Regions from separate parts of the Micrococcus sp. 63XJN7_6_ISO-PGPR-S23-444 genome, predicted to be linked through region 2. Evidence: predicted binding sites of a transcription regulator. Region 2 holds the regulator's gene; the other holds the start of a gene.
The links. The regulator HrcA, encoded in region 2, represses chaperone genes, less so after heat shock. The targets are predictions, from matches to a motif close to TTNGCACTCGNNNNNNNCGAGTGCNAA.

Region 1 (15,685 bases), 470 kb from region 2:
ACCACGAAGCCGACCACCAGCAGGCCGACGACGGTGAGGATCGCCCGGTCCACGCCGTAGCGCACCCGGCGGTCCTCCACGGACACGCCCGGCACGAGGGCCGGGTGGATGCCGTGCGGATAGGAGAACTCCCGGACGAAGCGGCGCAGCCGTGGCCGGGCCGGGGTCCGGGTCGGGTGGGACCCGGTGGGACGGGGCGGCGTGGGTGTGTCCATGGGCACACCCTAGGGGGCGCCCCGGACGGCGGTCGTCTCCCGCCCGCACGACGACGGCCCCTCACCCGGGCGGGCGAGGGGCCGTCGTCGTCGACCGGCCGCGTCAGGGCCGACTCAGGGGTCAATGCTGGTGGTCGGCCTCGTCCTCCTCGGCGGGCTTGTCCGCCACGAGGGTCTCGGTGGTCAGCACGAGGGCCGCGATGGAGGCGGCGTTGGCCAGCGCGGAGCGGGTCACCTTGACCGGGTCGATCACGCCGTCGGCGATCAGGTCGCCGTAGACGCCGGTCTTCGCGTTGAAGCCGTGGTTCGGCTCCAGCTCGGCGACCTTGGAGACCACCACGTAGCCGTCCTCGCCCGCGTTCTGGGCGATCCAGCGCAGCGGCTGCTTCAGGGCCTTGCGGACGATGTCCACGCCCACGGCGGCGTCGCCGGTCAGGGCCTGGACGTCGGCGTCGGTGTCGAGCGCGGTCAGCGCGTTGATGAGCGCGGTGCCGCCGCCGGCCACGATGCCCTCCTCGAGGGCGGCGCGGGTCGAGGACACGGCGTCCTCGATGCGGTGCTTGCGCTCCTTGAGCTCCACCTCGGTGGCGGCGCCCACGCGGATCACGCCGATGCCGCCGGAGAGCTTGGCGAGGCGCTCCTGGAGCTTCTCGCGGTCCCAGTCGGAGTCGGTCGCGGCGGCCTCGGCCTTGATCTGGGCGACCCGGGCCTCGACGTCCTCGGCCGCACCGCCGCCGTCGACGATGGTGGTCTCGTCCTTGGTGACGGTGATGCGGCGGGCGGAGCCGAGCACGTCCAGGTCGGCCTGCTCGAGCTTCATGCCGAGGTCCGGGGAGACGACCTGGGCGCCGGTGAGGATCGCGATGTCCTGCATCATGGCCTTGCGGCGGTCGCCGAAGCCCGGGGCCTTGACGGCCACGACGTTCAGGGTGCCGCGGATCTTGTTGACCACGAGGGTGGACAGGGCCTCGCCCTCGACGTCCTCGGCGATCACGAACAGCGGCTTGTTGGCCTGCAGGACCTTCTCCAGCAGGGGCAGCAGCTCCTGCACGTTGGAGATCTTGCCCGAGTTGATCAGGACGTAGGCGTCCTCGAGCACGGCCTCCTGACGCTCGGCGTCGGTGACCATGTACGGGGACAGGAAGCCCTTGTCGAACTGCATGCCCTCGGTGACGTCCAGCTCGGTGGAGGTCGTGGAGGACTCCTCGATGGTGATGACGCCGTCGGTGCCGACCGTGTCGAACGCGCGGGCCAGCAGCTCGCCGACCTCGTCGTTCTGGGCCGAGATGGCGGCCACGTGGGCCACCTCCTGGCCCTCGACCGGGCGGGCGTTCTCCTGCAGGCGCCGCTCGACGGCGGCCACGGCCACCTCGATGCCCTTCTTGACCTCGCCCGGCGCGGCGCCGGCGGCGACCTGGCGCATACCCTCGTTCACGAGGGCCTGGGCCAGCACGGTGGCGGTGGTGGTGCCGTCGCCCGCGATGTCGTTGGTCTTGGTGGCGACCTCCTTGGCGAGCTGGGCGCCCATGTTCTCGTACGGGTCCTCCAGCTCCACCTCACGGGCGATCGTGACGCCGTCGTTGGTGATGGTGGGGGCGCCCCACGCCTTGTCGAGCACCACGTTGCGACCCTTGGGGCCGAGGGTGACCTTGACGGTGTCCGCGAGCTTGTCGATGCCGGCCTGGAGGGCGCGGCGTGCGTCGTCGTTGAAAGCCAGCTGCTTGGCCATGACGGACGCTCCTTTCGTTCAGGGAGTCAGGGGGTGCGGGGACGCGAGGGGCCCGGGGCGCGCGCACCGGTGCGGTGCGCGCCGCTCACCGGGCCCGTCGCGGCGGGGTCACTTGGTGACGACGGCCAGCACGTCGCGGGCGGAGAGCACCAGGTACTCCTCGCCGCCGACCTTGACCTCGGTGCCGCCGTACTTGGAGTACAGCACCACGTCACCCTCGGCGACGTCGACCGGCACGCGGTTGCCGTTCTCGGCGACCCGGCCCGGGCCCACGGCCACGACCTGGCCCTCCTGCGGCTTCTCCTTGGCGGTGTCCGGGATCACGAGGCCCGACGCGGTGGTCTGCTCGGCCTCCAGGGGGCGGACAACGATGCGATCCTCAAGGGGCTTGATGGAGACAGACATGCTGCACACTCCTTCTTCGTCGACGTGCGGCTCCGGCGGGCTCGCCGGACCGCTGATGCTGTGGTCTGCGGGTGCGCCACGGGCGTCAGACCCTCCGTCGTCGCGGTGCCGGACGGTCCACCTCGGGCATTGGCACCCGGTACCCCCGAGTGCCAGTGCCCACTCTACTCCGGGTTCTGGCACTCCTTCAACATGAGTGCCAGCCGTGTCCCCGCCGTCCGCCGTGGGCGGAGGGCGCGGGGCGCGGTGCGGTGGGATGCCGTGGGGCGGCGGGCGGGGCGGGTTCCGAGCCCAAGAGCACGCGGAGTGGTCACGACTGCGGCCCGCAACCTGTCCCTCCCCCACTCCCCACCCTCCCCCCTCGCCACCCTCCGTGGGCAGAAACCGCACCCCCGCCCGTCGCGTGGGCAGCATCCGCAGGTTTTCGATCTCCGTGGGCAGAAGCGCCCTCTCTTCTGCCCACGGATGTTGCGTGGGCGGAACTCCTCGCAGTTCTGCCCACCGAGCCATGACGACGTCGTCCCGGCGGGACAACCGGCCGCCGCCGAGTCCTGCACAGCCGGCCCACCCTGCGCTGGTGTGCACAGACACGCGGCCCGCCCGGCCGTCGTCAGGCCGACCGCGTCAAGGTCGACCCATGTCCTTCGCCCCCGATCTCCCCCTCGTCCCCGTCTTCACCACCCGCGACGTGCTCGAACGCGGTCTGCCGCCCAGCCGGGTGCGGCGGTCCGACGTCCTCCGCCTCGCCCGCGGCATCCACCGTCGCCGTGACATGCCGCTGCGCACCTGGGAGTCTGCCGGGCTCCCGCCGCCGCACCACGGGGTCGGCCTCGACCTGCTGACCGCCCTCCTGCGGTCCCGTCCCGACGCCGTTCTCTCCCACGAGACGGCGGCGCACCTCCACGGCCTCCCGCTTCCCCCGGGCGGGGCCACGCGACGCGCCGCCGTCGAGATCACGTTGCACCGCGGCACCGCACGGGCGCGGATCCCCGGCGTCATGGAGCACCGCAGACCCCTGCCCGCCGGCCACGTCACCTCCGTGCTCGGGCTACGGGTGACGACGCCGGAACGGACCTGGCTCGATCTGTGCTCGATCGGCCACCCCTGGGACGAGGCATCCCTCGTGTCGGCGGGTGACCACCTGGTCCGTCACCCCTGGTCCCCGCGCGGCCGGCGGCCTCCCATCACCACGGTCACCGCGCTGCACGAGGCGATGCGGCCGCTCGGGCGGTTCGTCGGAAGACCGCGGGCGACGGCGGCGCTCGAGCGCGTACGGGTGGGTGCCGACTCGCCGCAGGAGACCCGGCTGAGGCTGGCGCTCGTCGAGGCGGGGCTGGGCGAGCCGACGCTGCAGCACGTGTTCGACCCCGGGCGGCGGGACGCCCCCGAGGCCGATCTGTGGTTCGAGGACTGCCGGCTCGTCCTCCAGTACGACGGCGAGGTGCACCGGAGTGCCGAGCAACACGCCCGGGACGCCCGGCGAGACCAGTACTACGCGGAGCGTGGGCAGATGACCCTGCACGTCACGGGCCGGGACGTCGGCGAGGGATACGCGCGGGTGATCGAGGCCGTCCTCAGACGACGGGCACAGGTCTCGAACGGCTGGGATGCCTGACGTCGTCGTCGCGTATGGCCCTGCCGTCCATGCGCAGGGGTTCCGTGGGCAGAAGCGAGGGTGCTTCTGCCCACGGAACCTGGAAACACGCGGGTTCTGCCCCCGGAAGGCGAGACCCGGCGGGTTCTGCCCACGGAACGCTCGCGTCGGCCGGGCACCCGACCCCCGCCCGGACCGACCCGGGCCGGCCTCACCGTCGCCCCGCTCAGTAGTACACGGCCAGCGGCCCGTGCGGTCCGTCCACCACGCTGCAGGGGGTCTTGAAGATCCGCTCCAGCACCTCAGGGCGCAGGATCTCGGCCGGGGGGCCGGTCTCCACCACCTGGCCGTCGCCCATGGCCACGATCCGGTCGGCGTAGTGGGCGGCGAAGTTGATGTCGTGCAGCACGATCACCACGGTCCGGCCCAGCTCGTCGGCGGCCCGACGCAGCTGCTGCATCATCTGCACCGAGTGCTGCATGTCCAGGTTGTTCAGCGGCTCGTCCAGCAGCACGTACTCGGTGTTCTGCGCCAGCACCATCGCCACGTACGCGCGCTGCCGCTGGCCGCCCGAGAGCTGGTCGAGGTACCGGTTCTCGAACGGGCCGAGGTTGAGGAAGTCGATCGCGTCGGACACGTGCCGCTCGTCCTCCAGGGTCAGCCGCCCGCGCGTGTACGGGTAGCGCCCGAACCCCACGAGCTGTCGCACGGTCAGCCGCGTCACGAAGTGGTTCTCCTGCCGCAGGATGGACAGGGTCTGCGCGATCCTCCGGGACGGCGTCGTGGTGATGTCGTGCCCACCCACGGCGATCGTCCCGGCGTCGGCGTCCTGCAGCCGGCCGATCATCGTCAGCAGCGTGGACTTGCCCGCCCCGTTGGGCCCCACGAGCGCGGTCACTCCCCCGGCCTGGATGTCCAGGTCCACGGGTCCGATGCACACCTCGTCGCTGTGGCGCTTCACCACGCCGCGCAGCTCGATCACAGACGTCCCTTTCTCATCACGACGATCAGGAAGGTGATGCCGCCGATCAGCTCGATGACCACCGTGACCGCACCTCCCGCGTAGAACACGTGCCGCAGCACGAAGTAGGCGCTCGTGAGCACCGCGTACCCGGCCAGCGCCGCCACCGGGAGGATGAACCGGTGGTCGTGGGTGTCGACGAGGCTGTACGCCAGCGTCGCCACGAGGAAGCCGAGGAACGTCATCGGGCCCACGAGCGCGGTGGTCATGGCCATCAGCACGGAGACCAGCAGCAGCGTCACCATGAGCTCGCGCCGGTGGTGCAGGCCCAGGTTGGTCGCGGCGTCGGCGCCGAGCGCCACCGTGTTCAGGCGGCGGGAGCGCAGCCACAGCAGCGCGCACACGACGACGGCGATGGGCGCGGCGATCGCCACGTACTCGGTCCGGGCGTTCGAGATGTTGCCGAAGAGCCGCGCGCTCAGCAGGTCGAACGAGTTCGGGTCCAGCAGTCGCTGCATGAACGTGCTCAGCGCGGCCAGCCCGCCGCCCAGCACCACGCCCACGAGCAGCATCAGATGGACGCTGCCGTAGGGCCGGGAGAGCAGCCACGAGTACAGGGCCGTCGCCAGCGCCACCATGAGCGCGGCCTGGGCGAGGAACGGCCCCACCCCGGTCAGCACCGCGACGCCCGCGGCCCCCAGCACGTACACGGCGGCGGTCGACACGGCGGTGTAGAGCGCCTCGAACCCCATGATCGAGGGCGTGATGATGCGGTTGCCCGTCACCGTGTGGAAGCTGACGGTCGCGAAGGAGTGGCACAGCGCCACGATGCCGATCACGCCCAGGGACTCCACGCGCATCCGCGCGATCATCCAGAACGCGCGCGAACCGGGTTCGGCCCCGTTGCCCCAGAGCAGGACCCCGGCGGTGGAGAGCACGGCGACGACGGCCAGCACCGCGACGACGACCGCATACCTCCGGCGGTCGGCGGCGGTGACGAACGCGCCGGACCGGCGCGGGGCGTCGGCGTCGACGGGCCCGGCCGCGGTGGCGCCGCCGGGCGGGGCGGGGATGCGACCCGGGGCGGTCGCGAGCGGCTCAACCATGCTTGGCCTGCCTCAGCAGCAGGGCGAGGAACACGATCGCGCCCACGAGGCCCAGGATCAGCGAGATGGGCACCTCGAACGGGGCGATCACGGTGCGCCCGATCAGGTCGCAGACGATCACGATCCACACGCCGACCATGACCACCCAGGGCAGGTTCGTGCGCAGGTTGTCGCCACGGACCATGGACACGAGGTTGGGGACCACGAGCCCCAGGAACGGGAGGGCCCCGATCACCACGGTGACCACCCCGGTGGCCACGGCCACCATGGCCACGCCGGTGAGGATCACGGCGTCGTAGTTGAGGCCGACGTTCGTGGCGACGTCCTTGCCGAGGCCGGCCACGGTGAAGCGGTCCGCGATGACGAAGACCGCCACGCACACGATCAGCACGAGGAAGAGCAGCTCATACCGGCCGCGGACCACGGAGGTGAACGAGCCCGCGAACCACGCGCCCACCTGCTGCAGCATGTCCGTCTGGAGGGCGAGGAACGTCGAGGCGGCGCCCACGACGGCGCCGAGCATGATGCCCACGATCGGCACGATGAGGGAGGACTGCAGGCGCACACGCCGCAGGAAGAGGAAGAACACGAGGGTGCCGACGAAGGCGAAGAGGATGGCCCCGGCCATCCGGGTCACCAGGCCCGCCCCCGGCACGAGCACCATGGTCACCAGCAGGCCGAGACCGGCCCACTCGGTGGTGCCCGTGGTGCTGGGCTCCACGAAGCGGTTCTGCGTCATGAGCTGCATGATCAGCCCGCACATCGCCATCGAGGCGCCGGCCAGCACGAGGGCGACCGTGCGCGGCACGCGCGTGATGGCGAACATCTCGCGTCCGCCCTCCGCGCCGACGTCGTACACGCCCACGAACAGCGAGACCACGACGAGGGCCGCGGTCACCACGACGCCGACCAGCAGCGGCCAGGTGCGCTGCCAGCGGGTGCGCTCGGGCCGCAGGACGGCGGGCGGGACCCAGCACACGCGGTCGCCCCGCCCCGGCTCCTCGAGCCGGGGCGGGGCGTCGGCGACGTGGTGACGCACGTCGAGGATCACTGCGCGCCTTCGAAGGCCTTCGCGAGGTCCTCCATGACGGTGGTGTGGTTCTGGATGTCCTCGGCGACGTAGAAGTCGGCGGGCAGGTAGACGATGTTGCCCTCCTTCACCGCGGTCACGTCCTGGAGGGCCTCGGAGCGCTCGATCAGCTCGGCGGCGGTGGCGTTCTCCTCGCCGATGGCGGCGTCGCGGTCCATGACGATCAGCCAGTCCGGGTTCGACTTCGCGATGGCCTCGACGGAAATGTCGTCGCCCTGGTGGTTGTCGGTGCCCGACTGCTCGAGGGCCGGGGTCAGGCCCAGCATGTCGAAGAACGGGCCGATGGCGCGACCGGTGCTGGGCGCGACGTACGACAGCTCGCCGCCCGAGGCGATGAGGCCCATGACGGTCTGCTCGGGGTTGTAGGCGTCCTTGGCGCGCTGGGTGGCGGCGTCGAAGTCGGCGATGAGCTTCTCGGCATCGGCCTCGTGGCCGGTGGCCTCGCCCAGCAGGGTGGTCAGCTCCTTCAGGCCCTCGTCCATGGGGGTCTGCGTGACGTCGAAGTCCGTGTCCACGACGGCGGCGTCGCCGGTCAGCTCGTCGATCTCGGCCTTGCGCTCGTTGAACCGCTGGCCGTTGAACACGACGTCCGGCTCGGCCGTGACGAACAGCTCCATGTCCGGCTCCCGGTGGTTGCCGATGTCGGCGACCGAGTCGTCCTGGAGGTAGGAGGGCCCGCCCTCGCCCTTGTACATGATCTGCTTCGGCGCGGCAGACAGCTCGACGCCCCAGTCGTCCAGGGTGCGGAAGATGCGGTTGTCCGTGGCGATGACGGAGTCGACCTCCTCCGGCAGGGTGACCTCGGCGCCGGACATGTCGGTGACGGTGACCCCGGTCGCGATGCCGCCCGAGGCGGCCGAGGAGCCGCCGGCGGCGCTCGCGGAGGCCGATGACTCGCCGGAGGCGCTCGCGGAGGACGAGCCCGTGGCCGCGCCGCCGGCGGAGCAGCCGACGAGGGCGAGGGCCGCCACCGAGGTCAGGGCGAAACGGGCGAGGCGGGGGGCGCTGACGGAACGCGGCATGGTTCTCCTTCTGGGCGGCGGGGCTGCCCCGGGATGAGCAGTCGGGGTGGTGGGCGCGCTCCCGTGGAGGTGAGCCTTGCCTCAGTCGAATACCGTACACGAGGGTGCCGTAATCCCCCAACGGGGGTTCGACGGCTCCCGCCGCCCGGGGCCCGCGGCCTCGAGCCCCGTCAGTCCAACGGCGTCACCTCGAGGGCGAACCGCGACCGACCCACGCGCGCCAGCACGAGGGTGGCGTGCCGTCCGGCCCCGCCACGCCGGCCCGGCTTCGCCCCGCCGAGGACGGCGCGACGCACCTCCTCGGGCGTCTCGCGGATGCCCCGCTTCTTCACGTCCAGCCGGCCCACCCCGGTCTCCTTCGCCCAGCGCCGCAGGGAGGCCAGGTGGAAGCCGTGCACCGCCTCGATCCGATGGGCGCGGGCCAGGCCGTCGTGCACGGGCTCGGGCGCGACGAGGTAGGCCAGGTGGGGGTCCAGCTGCCGCGTCGGCACGGGCCAGGACACGGCCAGGTCCGTCACGAGTCCGGCCCGGATGACCGCGCCGTCCGGCTCGTGCAGGACCGCGCCGACGAGCCCTGCCATGCCCTCCTCCCCCACGGCCTCGACCTCGGGCGAGTCGCCGAAGTCCGCGCCGGAGACGAGCTGCGCCGTCGTCGTCTCCCCACCCCGGACGGTCATGACGCGCGCCGCCCGCCGCACCCCGGGGCGGGCCGCCGCGTTGAACCACAGGGCGGCCTCCACGACGTCGCCGTCGATGCTCACCCACTCGGCCTCGGCGCCCTCCGGCACGGCCTCGTGCGGAAGCCCCGGGCCGAGCTTGACCCCGACCGGCACGCCCGTCGCGGCGATGTCCGTCACGACGCTCAGGGGCGGGGAGAACGCCTCGGGGTCGAACACGCGCGCGGACCCGCCCCCGCCGACCTGACGGCGGGCGGGGTCCAGCCACACCGCGTCCGCCTCGGCGGGCACGTGGGCGCGGGCCCAGGCCACGGCGTCGCCGTGCACCACACGCGCACCGCGGTGGCCGGCGAGGTTCACCTCGGCGGCCGCGGCGACGACGGCGTCCCGCTCCACCGCCACGACGTCCAGGCCCCGGTCGGCGAAGGCGCGCGCGTCCAGGCCGAGACCGCAGCCGAGGTCGGCGACGCGCCGGGCCCCCGCGGCCGCCAGCCGGTCCGCGTGCAGGCCCGCGACCAGCGGGCGGGTGGCCTGCTCCAGGCCGTCGCGGGTGAACAGCATCCGGCGCGCCTGCCGCCCGAGGCGGGCCTCCGCCCGGGACCGCAGCGCGGCCTGGGTCAGCGCGGCGGCCACGCGCTCCGGAGGATGCCCGGCCGCACGCAGGCGGGAGGAGACCGCGAGCGCGTCGGCCTCGCGGTACCCGGCGAGGGAGTCGAGCAGCGCGCGGCCCCCCGGCTCGAGGACGGGGGCCAGGGCGGTGGCGTCCGCCTCCGAGGCGGCGGCCGTGGGGCGCGGCGGGCGGGAGGCGGGGCGGGGGCGGGCCATGCGCCCCACCCTAGGTCCGAAGCGTGGACACCGGGCACAGACCGGGCCGGGGCTTCTAGGATGGGCGGCATGACTCTGCCCTTCGCCGACTCCGCGCAGTCCACTCTCGGAATCGAGTGGGAGCTCGCGCTCGTGGATGCCGTGTCCGGCGAGCTGCGCTCCGAGGCCCCGGACCTGCTGCGCACCCTGCATGCGGCCGAGGGCCTCGCCGAAGACGACGTGAACCCGCACATGACCAGCGAGCTCCTGCAGAACACGGTGGAGCTCGTCACGGGCGTGCACGAGCGCGTCGACGCCGCGACGGCGGACCTCGGCCGGATCGCCGCGCGCGTGGCCGACGCCGCGGCTGCGCGGGGCATCTCCCTGTTCTGCCAGGGCACGCACCCGTTCGCGGAAGCGATCGCGCAGCCCTCGACGCCCAGTGAGCGCTACGACCGCATGCTGGATCTCACCCAGTACTGGGGTCGGCAGCTGCTGATCTTCGGCGTGCACGTGCACGTGGGCCTGGACGACGTCTCCAAGGCCATGCCGGTGGTGAACGGCCTGGTCAACCGCGTGCCGCACCTGCTCGCACTCTCGGCCTCGTCCCCCTTCTGGGCGGGCACGGACACGGGCTACCAGTCCCAGCGCACCCTCCTGTTCCAGCAGCTGCCCACGGCCGGCCTGCCGTTCCAGTTCCAGGAGTGGGAGGGCTTCGAGCGCTGCGTGGCCCAGATGGAGCAGGTGGGCATGATCGCGGACGTCACCGAGTGCCGCTGGGACGTGCGGGCCGTGCCCCGCCTGGGCACGGTGGAGATGCGCGCGTGCGACGGCCTGGCCACGCTCGAGGAGATCGCCGCCGTGACCGCCTACACGCAGTGCCTCGTGGATGACCTGTCCGCGAGCCTGGAGCGCGGTGAGACGGTCGAGGTCCTGCCGCCGTGGCACGTGCAGGAGAACAAGTGGCGCGCCGCCCGGTACGGCATGGACGCCACCGTGATCGTGGACGCCCGGGGCACCCAGGTCCCGCTGGCGGAGCACCTGCCGGCGGAGATCGAGCGACTGACCCCGGTCGCCGAGCGGCTGGGCTGCGCGGCGGAGCTCGCCGGCGTCCAGGCGATGATCGACGACGGTGGCGCCGCGCGTCAGCGTCGCGTGGAGGCACAGGCCCTGGCCGGCCCGCCGGCCGCGGGTGAGGACACGGATGACGCGGTGGCCCCGTTGCGCGCGGTCGTGCTGGACGCCGCCGCCCGCACCCGCGCGTCGCTGGACGGCCGCACCGGCTGAGCGGCCGCTCCCCCGGCGAGGTGGCGGCCCTGCCGCGTCTCCATGCTTCCCCCGGCCCGTCCGGCGCGTCTACGGTCGCACCATGCGAGCACTCACATGGCAGGGAAAGCGCAACGTCGCCGTCGAGGACGTCCCGGATCCGCGGATCCAGGAGCCGACGGACGCGATCATCGAGGTCACCTCGACCGGCATCTGCGGGTCGGACCTGCATCTGTACGAGGTCCTGGGGCCGTTCATGGACGCGGGGGACGTGATCGGCCACGAGCCGATGGGCATCGTCCGCGAGGTCGGGTCCGAGGTCACCCACATCCGGCCCGGTGACCGGGTGGTCGTGCCCTTCACCATCTCCTGCGGGCGGTGCTGGATGTGTCAGCGCGGGCTGCAGTCCCAGTGCGAGACCACCCAGGTGCGGGAGCAGGGCTCCGGCGCCGCACTCTTCGGCTACTCCCGGCTCTACGGCTCCGTCCCCGGCGGGCAGGCCGAGCTGCTGCGCGTGCCCCACGCGGACTACGGCCCCGTGAAGGTGCCGCACACCGGCCCGGATGAGCAGTGGCTGTTCCTCTCGGACGTCGTCCCCACCGCCTGGCAGGGGGTCCAGTACGCGAACGTCCCCGACGGCGGCACGCTCGCGGTGCTCGGCCTCGGCCCCATCGGCCAGCTGGCGGCACGCATCGGCGTGCACCTGGGGTACCGGGTGATCGGCGTCGACCCGGTCCCCGAGCGCCGCGCGATGGCGGCCCGGCACGGCATCGAGGTCCTGGACGCCGACGGCGGCGAGGCCGAGGTGCTCCGCGAGCGCACCGGCGGCCGCGGCCCCGACGGGGTCGTGGACGCGGTCGGCATGGAGGCGCACGCCTCCCCGGCGGGGCATGCGGCCCACACCGCCGTGGGCCTGCTGCCCGACGCGCTCGGCCGGGCGGCCATGAAGACCGCCGGCGTCGACCGCCTGAGCGCCCTCCACACCGCGATCGACGCGGTCCGGCGTGGCGGCACGGTGTCGCTCTCCGGGGTCTACGGCGGCATGAAGGACCCGATGCCGATGCTCACCCTGTTCGACAAGCAGGTCACCCTGACGATGGGCCAGTGCAACGTCCGTCGCTGGGTGGACGACCTGCTGCCCCTGCTCGACGACCCGTCCGACCCCCTCGGCGTGCTCGACCTGACCACGCACACCGCCCCGCTCGAGGACGCGCCCGCCCTCTATGAGACGTTCCAGAAGAAGGAGAACGGCTGCATCAAGGTGGTCCTGAAGCCGTGAGGATCGTCGTCCTGGGCGCGACGGGCAACGTCGGCACCGCTGTCCTGCACCGCCTCCAGGCCGCGGACGAGGTGAGCTCGATCGTGGGCGTGAGCCGGCGCGGCCCGGACCGGGCCGGAGCGCCCTACGACGGCGTCGAGTGGCACCGCCTGGACGTGGCGGAGCCCACGGCGGCGGGGCGGCTGCGCGAGATCGTGGCCGGCGCCGACGCCGTCGTCGACCTGGTGTGGGTGATCCGCCCCAACCGCGACCGCGACCACCTGCGCGCCGTCAACGTGGCCGGCAACGAGCGGGTGTTCCGGGCCGTGGCCGAGGCGGGCGTGCCCCACCTGGTCTACGCGTCCTCGGTGGGCGCGTACGGGCCCGGGCCGAAGGGCCGCGCCGTGCCCGAGTCCCATCCCACCACCGGGGTCCCCACCTCGCACTACGCCGCGCAGAAGGCCGAGGTCGAGTCGATCCTCGACCGCGTGCAGGCCGAGCACCCCGAGCTGCTCGTGACCCGGCTGCGCCCCGGGCTGATCTTCCAGTCCGCCGCCGGGCCCGAGATCAAGGACTACTTCCTGGGCGACCTCGTCCCCGCCCGGCTGGTCGCCCGCCTGCGCACTCCGGTGCTCCCGTTCCCGCGGGGCCTGCGATTCCAGGCGCTCACGGCCCAGGACGTGGCGGACGCGTACTGGCGCGTGATCGTCCACCGGGCGGGCGGCGCCTTCAATGTGGCCGCCGACCCCGTGCTGGACGCGCACACCATGGGCACCGTCCTCGGGGCGCGCCGCATCCTGGAGCTGCCCGTGGGCCTATTCCGCGCGGCCGCGGCGCTGAGCTACCGGGCACGGCTGCAGCCCACCGACCCGGGGTGGGTGGACATGGCCGCAGCGGTGCCCATCATGGACACCACGGCCCTGCGCGCCGCGACCGGTTGGTCCGAGACCACCGACGCCCGGGAGGCGGTCCGCCTCGTGCTCGACCATCTCGACGGTGCCGAAGGTCTGGGCAACGCCGGGCACCGCTCGCACTCGCCCACGGAATGAGGGCGATGACCTTCACCCGCCGGGCCGCCCTGACGGGCCTGCTCGGGGGCGCCGCCCTCGGGTTCACCGCCTGCACCTCCTCCGGCTACCCCGCCGACCCGGACGGCACCCTGGACCGCGTCACGGGCGGGGTGCTGCGCGCCGGCGTCGTGCACCACCCGCCCCACGTGGACGCCTCGGGCGCCGAGCCCGTCGGCCCCGAGCCCGACCTGATCCGCGGGTTCGCGGCGGCGCACGACGCACGCGTCGAGTGGACCGTGGCCGGGGAGGAGGCGCTCATGACCGCGCTGGAGAAGGGCGACGTGGACCTGGTGGCCGGCGGCCTGACGTCGGCGTCCCCGTGGACGTCGCACGCGAGCATCACCCGCGACTACGCCGAGGCGGAGGGCCCGGACGGCGAGCCGGTGAAGCTCGTGATGGCCGTGCCCCTGGGTGAGAATCAGATGCTCACGGCCCTCGAGGCGTACTTCGACCAGCGCGCAGCGGAGGAGGCCCGATGACGCGGCGGGACACCCGGGAGACGGGGCCGAGCGGGCGCCGGTTCGGCGCCACGGAGCTGCCCCCGGAGATCGAGCGCGTGGTCCAGCAGGCCAAGCGGCTCGAATGGGCGACGCTGGGGGTGATCGTGGTCACGATCGTCCTCGTGGCGATCGTGATGGGCTCCTCGCAGGCCATGCGGGCCGCGTGGATCGAGGACCTGCTCTCCCTGATCCCACCGATCGTGTTCCTCGTCGCCCTGCGCGTGGCCCGCATGGCCCCGACGCGGGCCCGGCCCTACGGCTCTCACCGGTCCGTCGGGGTGGGGCACCTCGTGGCCGCCGTCGCCCTGTCCGTGATGGGCGTGGTCCTCGTCGGCGACTCCGTGCTGGGCCTGGTGACGGCGGAGCACCCGCCCATCGGCACGTTCGACCTGTTCGGGCACACCGTGTGGCAGGGCTGGTTCATGATGGCCGTGATGGCCCTGTCCGTGCCCGGGCCCATGATCCTCGGCCACAAGAAGCTCAAGCTGGCCGAGCAGCTCCACGACCGCGTGCTGTACGCGGACGCGGACATGAACAAGGCGGACTGGCAGACGGGCGTGGCGACCATCGTCGGCGTGGCCGGCATCGGCCTGGGCTGGTGGTGGGCGGACTCCGCTGCGGCGATCTTCGTGGGCGTGAGCATCGTGCTGGACGGCTGGAAGAACCTCAAGGAGGCCGTCACGAACCTGGCGGATCGCCGCGCCGCCACGATCGACGGCGCCCGGCCGCACCCGCTCATCGACCGTGCCGAGCGGGTCGCCTGGGCGGAGCCGTGGGTGCGCCATGCGGGCGCCCGCGTCCGGGATGAGGGCCACGTGTTCCACGTGGAGATGTTCGTGGTGCCGCACGAGGGGGCGGACGTGACGGTGGCCCGCTGCTGCGCGCTGCGGGACGCGATCGCCGCGCTGGACTGGAAGCTGCAGGACGTCGTCGTCGCGCCGGTGGACGAGCTGCCCGCCGAGGTGCACGGCGGTCGGTCCGGGGAGCATCAGACGGGCGAGGAGTAGCCCGGGCCTCAGCCGGCCAGGAACCGTCCCTCGAGGGTGGCGGAGGTGATGCGCTCGACCCCACGCCGCTGCTCCGCGGTCTTCTCACACAGCCCGCGCATCTCCTCCGCGTCGATCGCCGGCAGGTGCGGCGCCAGCTGCTCGAGGACGCGCCACATGGCGAGCTTGGCCTGGAGCATGCCCTGCAGCAGGTCCAGTTCGATCTGCGTCCAGCCGGAGCCGCGCGTGCGCAGCGCGTTCACGGGGTTGAGGCGTCCGCCGACCTCGGCCGCCGCGCCGGCGGCCCGGTCCACCAGCGGGGTGCGGAGACCCAGTTCGCCGATGAGCGCCTCGAGGCGGTCCTGGTCGTCCTGGACGGCGTCGCCGAGGCGGCGCAGCGCGGCCTCCTGCGAGGTGCCGGCCCAGGTCTGCTCGGCGGCGCGGAACGCCTTCACACCGGAGCGGGAGCCGAGCAGGTGCTGATTGAGGAAGTCCTCCAGCATCTGCTCGTCCACGGCGGCGGAGATGGACTCGGGGCGGGGGTGATCATGACCGGTCATGGGCCCTGCCTACGGAACGCGTGGGCGTGGCGGCAAGAGGCCGGGCGCGCTCAGACGCTGACGACCTCGACCGGCTGTCCCGGGTCCGCGCCGAACCACGCGTCGGAGGGGGCGACGCCGTCGCGCACCAGGCGTGCGCCGAGCGCGGCGACCATCGCCCCGTTGTCGGTGCACAGGTTCACGGGCGGGACGGTGAGCTCGATGCCGGCGGAGCGGCACCGGTCGGCGAGCAGGGCGCGCAGGCGCGAGTTCGCCGCGACGCCGCCGCCGAGCATCAGGTGGGTGAGCCCGTGCTCGCGGCAGGCGCGGACGGCCTTGGCGGTGATCACGTCCGCGACGGCCTCCTGGAAGGAGGCGGCGATGTCCGCGCGCGGCACCTCGAGGCCGCGGGCCTCGAACTGCTCCACGGCGCGGGAGACGGCGGTCTTCAGCCCGGAGAAGG
Region 2 (8,316 bases):
CGGTGCCGGCCGGGCCGATGCCGAAGACGACGGTGGAGCGGTCGATCGCCTCCACGTAGTCCTGCTGGTGCAGGGTCTTCGCGCGGATGCGGCGGCCCCGGCCCGAGAGGATCGAGTCCAGGTGCAGCTGACCCGCGCCGCGCCCGGTGGCGGCATCGCGGACGTGGTGGACGACCTGGCCCATCACCTCGGGGGTGACGGCCTGGTCGCGGCGGGCGATCGAGCGCAGGTCCTCGACGACGCGCCGCACCGAGGCCACGTCGGCCACCGGCCCGGCCAGGTCCAGCCGCTGGTCGCGGACCGTGACGTCCACGGTGGGGAACACGCCGCCGAGGATCCGCAACAGGGCGTCCTGCGGTCCGAGCGTGCGGACCATGAGGTCGGCGGTCTCGAACGCGACCCCCTCGTGCGCGGTGGCGGGCGGGGTCGGGGTCGTGGGGGGCACGGTCACGATGGGGCGGATCACCTCGGGGTCGTGGGGGCGGGACGTCCCGTCCAGTCTAGGCGTCGGCGCGTCGTCCTGCCGGGGCTCACCAGCGGCCGAGCCGGTGCTGGAGCACGGCGAGGGCGGCGGGGCCGGCCGTGGAGGCGCGCAGCACGTGCGGGCCGAGCCGCACCGGCACGGCCCCCGCGGCCACGCAGGCCTCGAGCTCGGCCGGGCCGATCCCGCCCTCGGGGCCCACGACGACGGCGATCTCGGCGGCCGCGGAGAGCCGCTCCGCGGGCACCGCGGACACCCCGTGCTCCGCGTCCTCGTGCAGCACGAGGACGAGCCGGCCGCCGTCGTCGTCCCGGACCAGCCCGGCGACCGCCGTCCCGGAGACGTGGTCCCGGACCGCGGGCACCCGGGCGCGACGCGCCTGCTTGGCGGCCGCGCGGGCCGTGTCCGCCCACTTCTGGCGGGCCTTGGCGGCCTTGGGACCCTTCCAGCGGACGATCGAGCGCTCGGCCTCCCAGGGCACCACGGCGTCCACGCCGAGCTCGACGGCGGCCTGGACCGCCATGAGATCCCGGTCGCCCTTGGCGAGGGCCTGGACGAGCACGAGCGCCGGGGTGGGCGCCGGCTCCTCCGCCACCGTGTCCAGCCGCACGGTCACCGCGTCCGGGGCGGCCGCGAGCACGGTGCCGTGGCCGAGCGTGCCCGACCCGTCGGCCAGGAGCACGGCCTCCCCGGGGGCCAGGCGCATGGCCGCGGCGGCGTGCCGGGCCTCGGTACCGCCGAAGACGACCTCCGCGCCCGCGCTCGCGCCGGCCAGGGCGCCCGGCTCGAGGTGGAACAGGGGGGCGGTCACAGGTTCCTCAGGTTCTCCCGCAGCCGGGCGAACATGCCCTTGGCCTGGGGCGCGCCGTGCACGACCTCCTCGCCGCGCACCTCGGCCAGGCGCTCCAGGAGCTGGCGCTGCTCGTCGTCCAGATCGGTGGGCGTGGTGACCACCACGTCCACCTTGAGGTCGCCGCGGCCCTGCCCGCGCAGGCGGCCGACGCCCAGGCCGTGGAGGACCTCGACGTGGCCGGACTGCACGCCCGGGTCCAGGCTGACGGACTGCTTGCCGTCCAGGGTGTCCAGCGTGACGGTGGTGCCCAGGGCCGCGGCGGCCATGGGGACGGTCACGGTGGTGGCCAGGTGGTCGCCCTCGCGGCGGAAGGTCTCGTCCGGGCGGACCGCGATCTCCACGTAGAGGTCCCCGTTCGGGCCGCCGCCCGGGCCGGCCTCGCCGCGGCCGGCGAGGTGGATGCGGGTGCCGTCGTCCACGCCCGCGGGGATGCGCAGGGTCAGCGGCGTCCGGGTGCGGACGCGGCCCTGCCCGTCGCACTCGTGGCAGGGCGTCGGGATGACGGTGCCGAACCCCTGGCAGGCGGGGCAGGCCTCGGTGGCCATGACGGTGCCCAGCAGCGACCGCACGGGGCGCTGGATCATGCCGTGGCCGTGGCAGGTCTGGCAGGTCTCCGGCTGGGTGCCGGGCTCGCAGCACGAGCCCTCGCACCGATCGCAGCGCACGGCCGTGTCCAGCTCGATCGTCTGCTCGCCGCCGAAGACGGCGTCGCGCAGGTCGATCCGCGCGGTCACCAGGGCGTCCTGGCCGCGGCGGGCGCGGCTGGCGGGGCCGCCGCGGCCGCCCTGGCCGGCGGCGTTCATGAAGGTCTCGAAGATGTCGGCGAAGCCCCCGAAGCCGCCCGCCCCGCCGAAGCCGCCCGGGAAGCCGGCCTGGCCGTTCTCGTTGCCCGTCGTGTCGTAGGCCCGGCGCCGGCCCTCGTCCGAGAGCACCTCGTAGGCGTGGGAGATGCGCTTGAACTGCTCGGCCGCCTCCGGGTCGGGGTTGACGTCCGGGTGGTGGGTGCGCGCGAGCTTGCGGTAGGCGCGGCGGATCTCCTCGGTGCTGGCGTCACGGCTGACGCCGAGCGTCTCGTAGTGGTCGGTCACGGTGGGGATTCCTCTCGGGGAGAGCGGGACGTGGGGCGATGCGGGACGGGGCCCGCCAGGACACGCGGAGGCGCGTCAGGTGGTCAGGATGCGGGAGAGATAGCGGGCGATCGCCCGGACGGCGGCCATGGTGCCCGGGTAGTCCATCCGGGTCGGACCGATGACGCCGACCTTCGCCACGGCGCCGGGGCCGTAGGCGGCCGCGACCACCGAGGTGTCCGCGAGCGATCCGGCGTTCTCGGAGCCGATCCGCACGGACACCCCGTGGGCGTCCTGCTCCATCTCCGTGAGCAGGCGCAGCAGCACCACCTGCTCCTCGAGCGCCTCCAGGATCGGCCCGATGGACGCGCCGAAGTCCCCCGGGGAGCGGGCCAGGTTGGCGGTGCCGGCCAGCACGATGCGGTCCTGCCGGCCGGCCTCGAGCAGGTCGTGGACGGCCGCGGCCACGAGGGCGGCGGACTGCCGGTGCTCCGGGCGGACCCGGGTGACGACGTCGTCCACCACGGTGGCCGCCTGCACCGGACCGAGCCCCAGCAGGGCGTCCAGCAGGAGGCCGCGGAGCACGGACAGCTCCGCCTCGTCGACCGGACGGTCCAGCACGGCGTGCCGCTGGTCCACCCGTCCCGTGGACAGGATGAGGACCACGAGCACGCGCGTGGGCGCGAGGGAGACCAGTTCGAGGTGGCGGATCGTGGAGCCGTCCTCGTGGGGGAACTGCGCGACGGCGACCTGCTGGGTCAGCTGGGCCAGGAGGCGCACCGTGGACTCCATCATGTGCTCGGTGTCCGTCTCCGGGTCCAGCAGGGTCCGCACGGCCCGGCGCTCGGCCGGGGACAGCGGCTTCACCTCGGAGAGGCGGTCGACGAACACGCGGTAGCCCTTGTCCGTGGGGACGCGCCCGGCGGAGGTGTGCGGGGCCACGATGAGGCCCTCCTCCTCGAGCGCAGCCATGTCGTTGCGCACGGTCGCGGAGGACACGCCCAGGGCGTGCCGTTCCACGAGCGCCTTGGAGCCCACGGGCTCGCGCAGCGCCACGTAGTCCTCCACGATCGCCTGGAGCACCTGCAGGCGGCGGGGCTGCTCCGACATCTCGGTCCTCCTCTGGTCCGTCGGGATCCGGGGCGACCCCGGAGGTGCCCCTGGCTGGCACTCCGGCGGGTCAAGTGCCAATGCTACCGTCCGACCCGGGGGACGACCCGACCGGCCCGCACGGCTTCGCTCACGGTGATCGCCCGCCCCCGTTGCTACCGTGCTCTCCCATGGACTGGAGCAGCTGGGGCCCCGCGGGCCACGACGACCTGACGCGCCGCCCCGCCCGGACCGTCCCCGATGTGCCCGCCACCCCCGGCACGGTGGTCGAGGACGTGGCCTCCGGGTTCACCGGGGCCGTGATCGGCATCGAGCGCTCCGGCGGCGTGCACGTGGTGGTCCTGGAGGACCGCCGCGGCGTGCGCCGCGGCTTCCCCCTCGGCGGCGGCTTCTGGATCGACGGCGAGCCCGTGACCCTGGTCCCCCCGACCGCCGCGGCCCCGGCGGCGCCGGCCCGCACCGCCTCCGGCTCGCGACGGGTCGAGGGGGCGCGGGCCCGCACCGCCCGCGCCTCTCGCATCTGGGTGGAGGGCGTGCACGACGCCGAGCTGGTGGAGAAGGTGTGGGGCGAGGACCTGCGCCTCGAGGGCATCGTCGTGGAGCCCCTGCACGGCGTGGACGACCTCGCCGGGGCGATCCGTGCGTTCGCCCCCGGTCCGCGGCGCCGGCTCGGGATCCTCGTGGACCATCTCGTCACCGGGTCCAAGGAGGAGCGCCTCGCGGCCGAGGCCATGCGCGTGCCGGGGGCCGCGGGCAACGTGCTCATCCTCGGTCACCCCTACGTGGACGTCTGGCAGGTCATCAAGCCCTCCGTCCTCGGCATCCCCGCGTGGCCCGTCGTGCCGAAGGGGCAGGACTGGAAGACGGGGATCCTGCGGGGACTGGGCTGGCCGCACGGGAGCAAGGAGGCCACGGGGCTGGGGTGGAAGCGGCTGCTCTCCCACGTCACCACGTACGCGGACCTCGAGCCGTCCCTGCTGGGCCGCGTGGAGGAGCTCATCGACTTCCTCACCGCCGCACCCGAGCACTGATCTCGGCGCAGCCCCCGCCCGCCCGCGCTATGCTGGCCCATGCCCTGCGCCCGGTCCCCGGCGCGCGGGTCCCGCGATCCAGGAGGAGCCCCTCGTGAACACCCGCGCGCAGCCCGACGCCGGCCGCACCGGCCACGGCCCGCCCGCCTGGCTCGTCTCGGCCGGCGGCCGCGGCGCCCCGCTCACGGCGAAGCAGGACCGTGACCGCGCGGCGCTGGCCCACCTCAGTCTGGCGTTCGGCGTGCTCGGCCCGCTGGTCGTGTGGCTGCTCTACCGCGACCGCGGCCCGTTCACCTCGCAGGAGTCGCGCGAGGCCCTGAACTTCTCCGGGCCGCCCACGCTCATCACGCTCCTGTTCTTCTTCCTGTCCCTGCTGCCGGTGGTCGGCCCGATCTTCGCGATCCTCGGCGCGCTCACGTGGGCCGCCATGGCGGTCTACGGCGTGATGGGCGCCTCGCACGTGTCCAAGGGCCGTCCGTTCCGGTACCCGTTCAACCTGCGCATCCTGCGCTGACCCGGGGCCGGCCGGTCAGAAGCCGGCCAGCGCCCGGACGATCGCGTCGTTGCGCAGCCGCCCCTCGAGCGTGGGGATGATGCGCCCGTCGACGGCGGCACGCCCGTCCAGCAGGCCCGCGGCGATGAGTTCGGCGATCGCCCCGCGGATCCGCGCGGCCTCCCCCGGCGTCTCCGAGACGAGCTCCGCGGTCGGGAGCCCGTCCACCGTGCGCACCGCGAGCATGATGCGCTCGAGTCGCCGCGCGTCGGCGTCGGGCCGCTCGCGGCCGACGGCGGGGGTGACCCCCGTGGCCAGCCGTTGCGCGTAGGCGGCGGGGTGCTTGGCGTTCCAGAACCGGACGCCGGCGAGGTGCGAGTGCGCTCCCGGGCCGATCCCCCACCAGTCCTGGTCCTCCCAGTACGCCACGTTGTGCCGCGCGCGGTGGACCCCGGAGCCCTGCGGGTCGCGCGCCCAGTTGGACACCTCGTACCAGCGGTAGCCGGCGGCGCCGAGCAGCTCCTCGGCGAGCAGGTACTTGTCCGCCTGGTCGTCGGGGTCCACGTCCGCCACCTCGCCGCGGGCCACCTGGGCCCCGAGCTTGGTGCCCTCCTCCACGATCAGCGAGTACGCGCTCACGTGGTCCGGGGCCAGGGCGACGGCGGCCTCGAGCGTGGCCCGCCAGTCGGCGAGGGACTCTCCCGCGGTCCCGTAGATCAGGTCCAGGGACACCTCCAGGCCGGCCTCGCGGGCCGCGGCGACGGCGGCGGGGACGGACTCGGGCCGATGGGTGCGCTCGAGCGTGGCGAGCACGTGCGGCACCGCGGACTGCATGCCCAGGGAGAGGCGGGTGAAGCCGCCGGCCGCGAGCTCACGGGCGTACTCCGGAGTGATGGTGTCCGGGTTGGCCTCGGTGGTGACCTCCGCGCCGGGCGCGATCCCGAACCGGTCCACCGCCGCCTGGAGGATGCGCACGAGGTCCGCGGCCGGCAGGAGCGTGGGCGTGCCGCCGCCGAAGAACACCGTGTGCAGCGGGCGGGCGGGCACGTCCGAGGACGCGAGCACGTCCGCGGCGAAGTCCAGCTCCGCGACCGCCGACTCCCAGTAGTCGCCGCGGCCCGCGCCGGGGCCGAGGTCGACGGCCGTGTACGTGTTGAAGTCGCAGTAGCCGCAGCGCACGGTGCAGAACGGCACGTGGACGTACAGGCTGAAGGTGCGCGCCGCGCCGTCGCCGGCGGCCGCGCGCACCCGCTGCCCGACGTCGGCCGGCAGCCGGCCGTCGTCGGGGACCGGCTCGCCGAGGGGCAGGGCGGGCACTTACTTCTTCGCCGCCTGGTCGGCGCCGGCGCCGTCCGAGGACAGGGCGGCGATGAAGGCCTCCTGCGGGACCTCGACCCGGCCCACCATCTTCATGCGCTTCTTGCCCTCCTTCTGCTTCTCGAGCAGCTTGCGCTTGCGGGAGATGTCGCCGCCGTAGCACTTGGAGAGCACGTCCTTGCGGATCGCGCGGATGTTCTCGCGGGCGATGATGCGCGAGCCGATGGCGGCCTGGATCGGCACCTCGTACTGCTGGCGCGGGATCAGCTCCTTGAGCTTGCCCGTCATCATCACGCCGTACGTATAGGCGTTGTCCTTGTGGGTGATGGAGGAGAACGCGTCCACCTGTTCGCCCTGGAGCAGGATGTCCACCTTGACGAGGTCGGCCGCCTGGTCACCGTCGGCCTTCCAGTCCAGCGAGGCGTACCCCTTGGTGCGGGACTTGAGCTGGTCGAAGAAGTCGAACACGATCTCGGCCAGCGGGATCCAGTAGCGGATCTCCACCCGTTCCTCGGAGAGGTAGTCCATGCCCTTGAGGTTGCCGCGCTTGGCCTGGCACAGCTCCATGACGGCGCCGATGAACTCGGCCGGCACGATGATCGTGGCCGAGGCCATGGGCTCGCGCACCTCGAGGATCTTGCCCTCGGGGAACTCGGAGGGGTTGGTCACGGTGACGACCTCACGGTCCTCCCGGGTGACCTCGTAGACCACGTTGGGCGCGGTGGAGATGAGGTCGAGCCCGAACTCGCGCTCGAGGCGCTCGCGCACGATCTCCAGATGCAGCAGACCGAGGAAGCCGACGCGGAAGCCGAAGCCCAGCGCGACCGAGGTCTCCGGCTCGTAGACGAGCGCGGCGTCGTTGAGCTTGAGCTTGTCCAGGGCGTCACGCAGCACGGGATAGTCCGAGCCGTCGATGGGGTACAGGCCTGAGAACACCATGGGCTTGGGGTCCTCGTAGCCACCCAGGGACTGCTCGGCCGGGTGGGCGTGGTTGGTGACCGTGTCGCCCACCTTGGACTGCCGCACGTCCTTCACGCCGGTGATGAGGTAGCCCACCTCGCCCACGGCCAGGCCCTTCGTGGGTACGGGCTCCGGGGAGGAGACGCCGATCTCGAGGAGCTCGTAGGTGGTGCCCGTGGACATCATGCGGACCTTCTCCCGCGGGGAGAGCCGGCCGTCCACGACGCGCACGTACGTGACGACGCCCCGGTAGGTGTCGTACACGGAGTCGAAGATCATCGCGCGGGCCGGGGCGTCCGCGTCGCCCTCCGGGCTGGGGACGGCGCGGACCACGCGGTCCAGCAGCTCCTCGACGCCGACGCCCGTCTTGCCGGACACGCGCAGCACGTCCTCGGGATCGCAGCCGATCAGGGAGGCCAGCTCGGCCGCGTAGCGGTCCGGATCCGCGGCGGGCAGGTCGATCTTGTTGAGCACGGGGATGATCTCCAACTCGTGCTCCATGGCGAGGTAGAGGTTCGCCAGGGTCTGCGCCTCGATGCCCTGGGCGGCGTCCACCAGCAGGATCGCCCCCTCGCACGCGGCCAGCGAGCGGGAGACCTCGTAGGTGAAGTCCACGTGCCCGGGGGTGTCGATCATGTTCAGGGCGTAGTCCACCCCGTCCACGGACCAGGGCATGCGCACGGCCTGGGACTTGATGGTGATGCCGCGCTCACGCTCGATGTCCATGCGGTCCAGGTACTGCGCCTTCATGTCGCGGGGCTGCACGACGCCGGTGGCCTGCAGCATGCGGTCCGCCAGCGTGGACTTGCCATGGTCGATGTGGGCGATGATGCAGAAGTTGCGGATCACCGAGGGGTCGGTGGCAGCGGGCACCGGGGGGTTCGACGCCAGGGGCGACACGGGCACTTCCTCTACGGGTGACGGGGACGGGACTCTGACCGCCTAGTCTCTCATGATCCGCCGCCGACCCGACCCGGACGCCGGGCCCGCGCGTCCACTAGATT

Region 1: groES (co-chaperone GroES) is a predicted target of HrcA. The motif match lies at 2,526-2,552, and genes of this name have one in related genera.

Annotation. Positions count from the first base shown of each region.
Region 1 covers NZ_CM176516.1:1,719,763-1,735,447, forward strand. Annotated here, with positions in the region: gene groL (chaperonin GroEL) at 337-1,944, opposite strand; gene groES (co-chaperone GroES) at 2,053-2,349, opposite strand; gene AC3RJ9_RS07825 (hypothetical protein) at 2,987-3,964, shown strand; gene AC3RJ9_RS07830 (iron ABC transporter ATP-binding protein) at 4,170-4,925, opposite strand; gene AC3RJ9_RS07835 (iron chelate uptake ABC transporter family permease subunit) at 4,922-6,010, opposite strand; gene AC3RJ9_RS07840 (ABC transporter permease) at 6,003-7,061, opposite strand; gene AC3RJ9_RS07845 (siderophore ABC transporter substrate-binding protein) at 7,058-8,122, opposite strand; gene AC3RJ9_RS07850 (THUMP-like domain-containing protein) at 8,293-9,624, opposite strand; gene AC3RJ9_RS07855 (glutamate--cysteine ligase) at 9,694-10,890, shown strand; gene AC3RJ9_RS07860 (alcohol dehydrogenase catalytic domain-containing protein) at 10,973-12,148, shown strand; gene AC3RJ9_RS07865 (NAD-dependent epimerase/dehydratase family protein) at 12,145-13,176, shown strand; gene AC3RJ9_RS07870 (transglycosylase SLT domain-containing protein) at 13,182-13,676, shown strand; gene AC3RJ9_RS07875 (cation diffusion facilitator family transporter) at 13,673-14,704, shown strand; gene AC3RJ9_RS07880 (hypothetical protein) at 14,713-15,243, opposite strand; gene tsaD (tRNA (adenosine(37)-N6)-threonylcarbamoyltransferase complex transferase subunit TsaD) at 15,294-15,685, opposite strand, start outside.
Region 2 covers NZ_CM176516.1:1,257,212-1,265,527, forward strand. Annotated here, with positions in the region: gene AC3RJ9_RS05830 (PhoH family protein) at 1-454, opposite strand, end outside; gene AC3RJ9_RS05835 (16S rRNA (uracil(1498)-N(3))-methyltransferase) at 531-1,292, opposite strand; gene dnaJ (molecular chaperone DnaJ) at 1,289-2,422, opposite strand; gene hrcA (heat-inducible transcriptional repressor HrcA) at 2,498-3,511, opposite strand; gene AC3RJ9_RS05850 (DUF3097 family protein) at 3,682-4,542, shown strand; gene AC3RJ9_RS05855 (DUF4870 domain-containing protein) at 4,637-5,056, shown strand; gene hemW (radical SAM family heme chaperone HemW) at 5,072-6,352, opposite strand; gene lepA (translation elongation factor 4) at 6,353-8,212, opposite strand.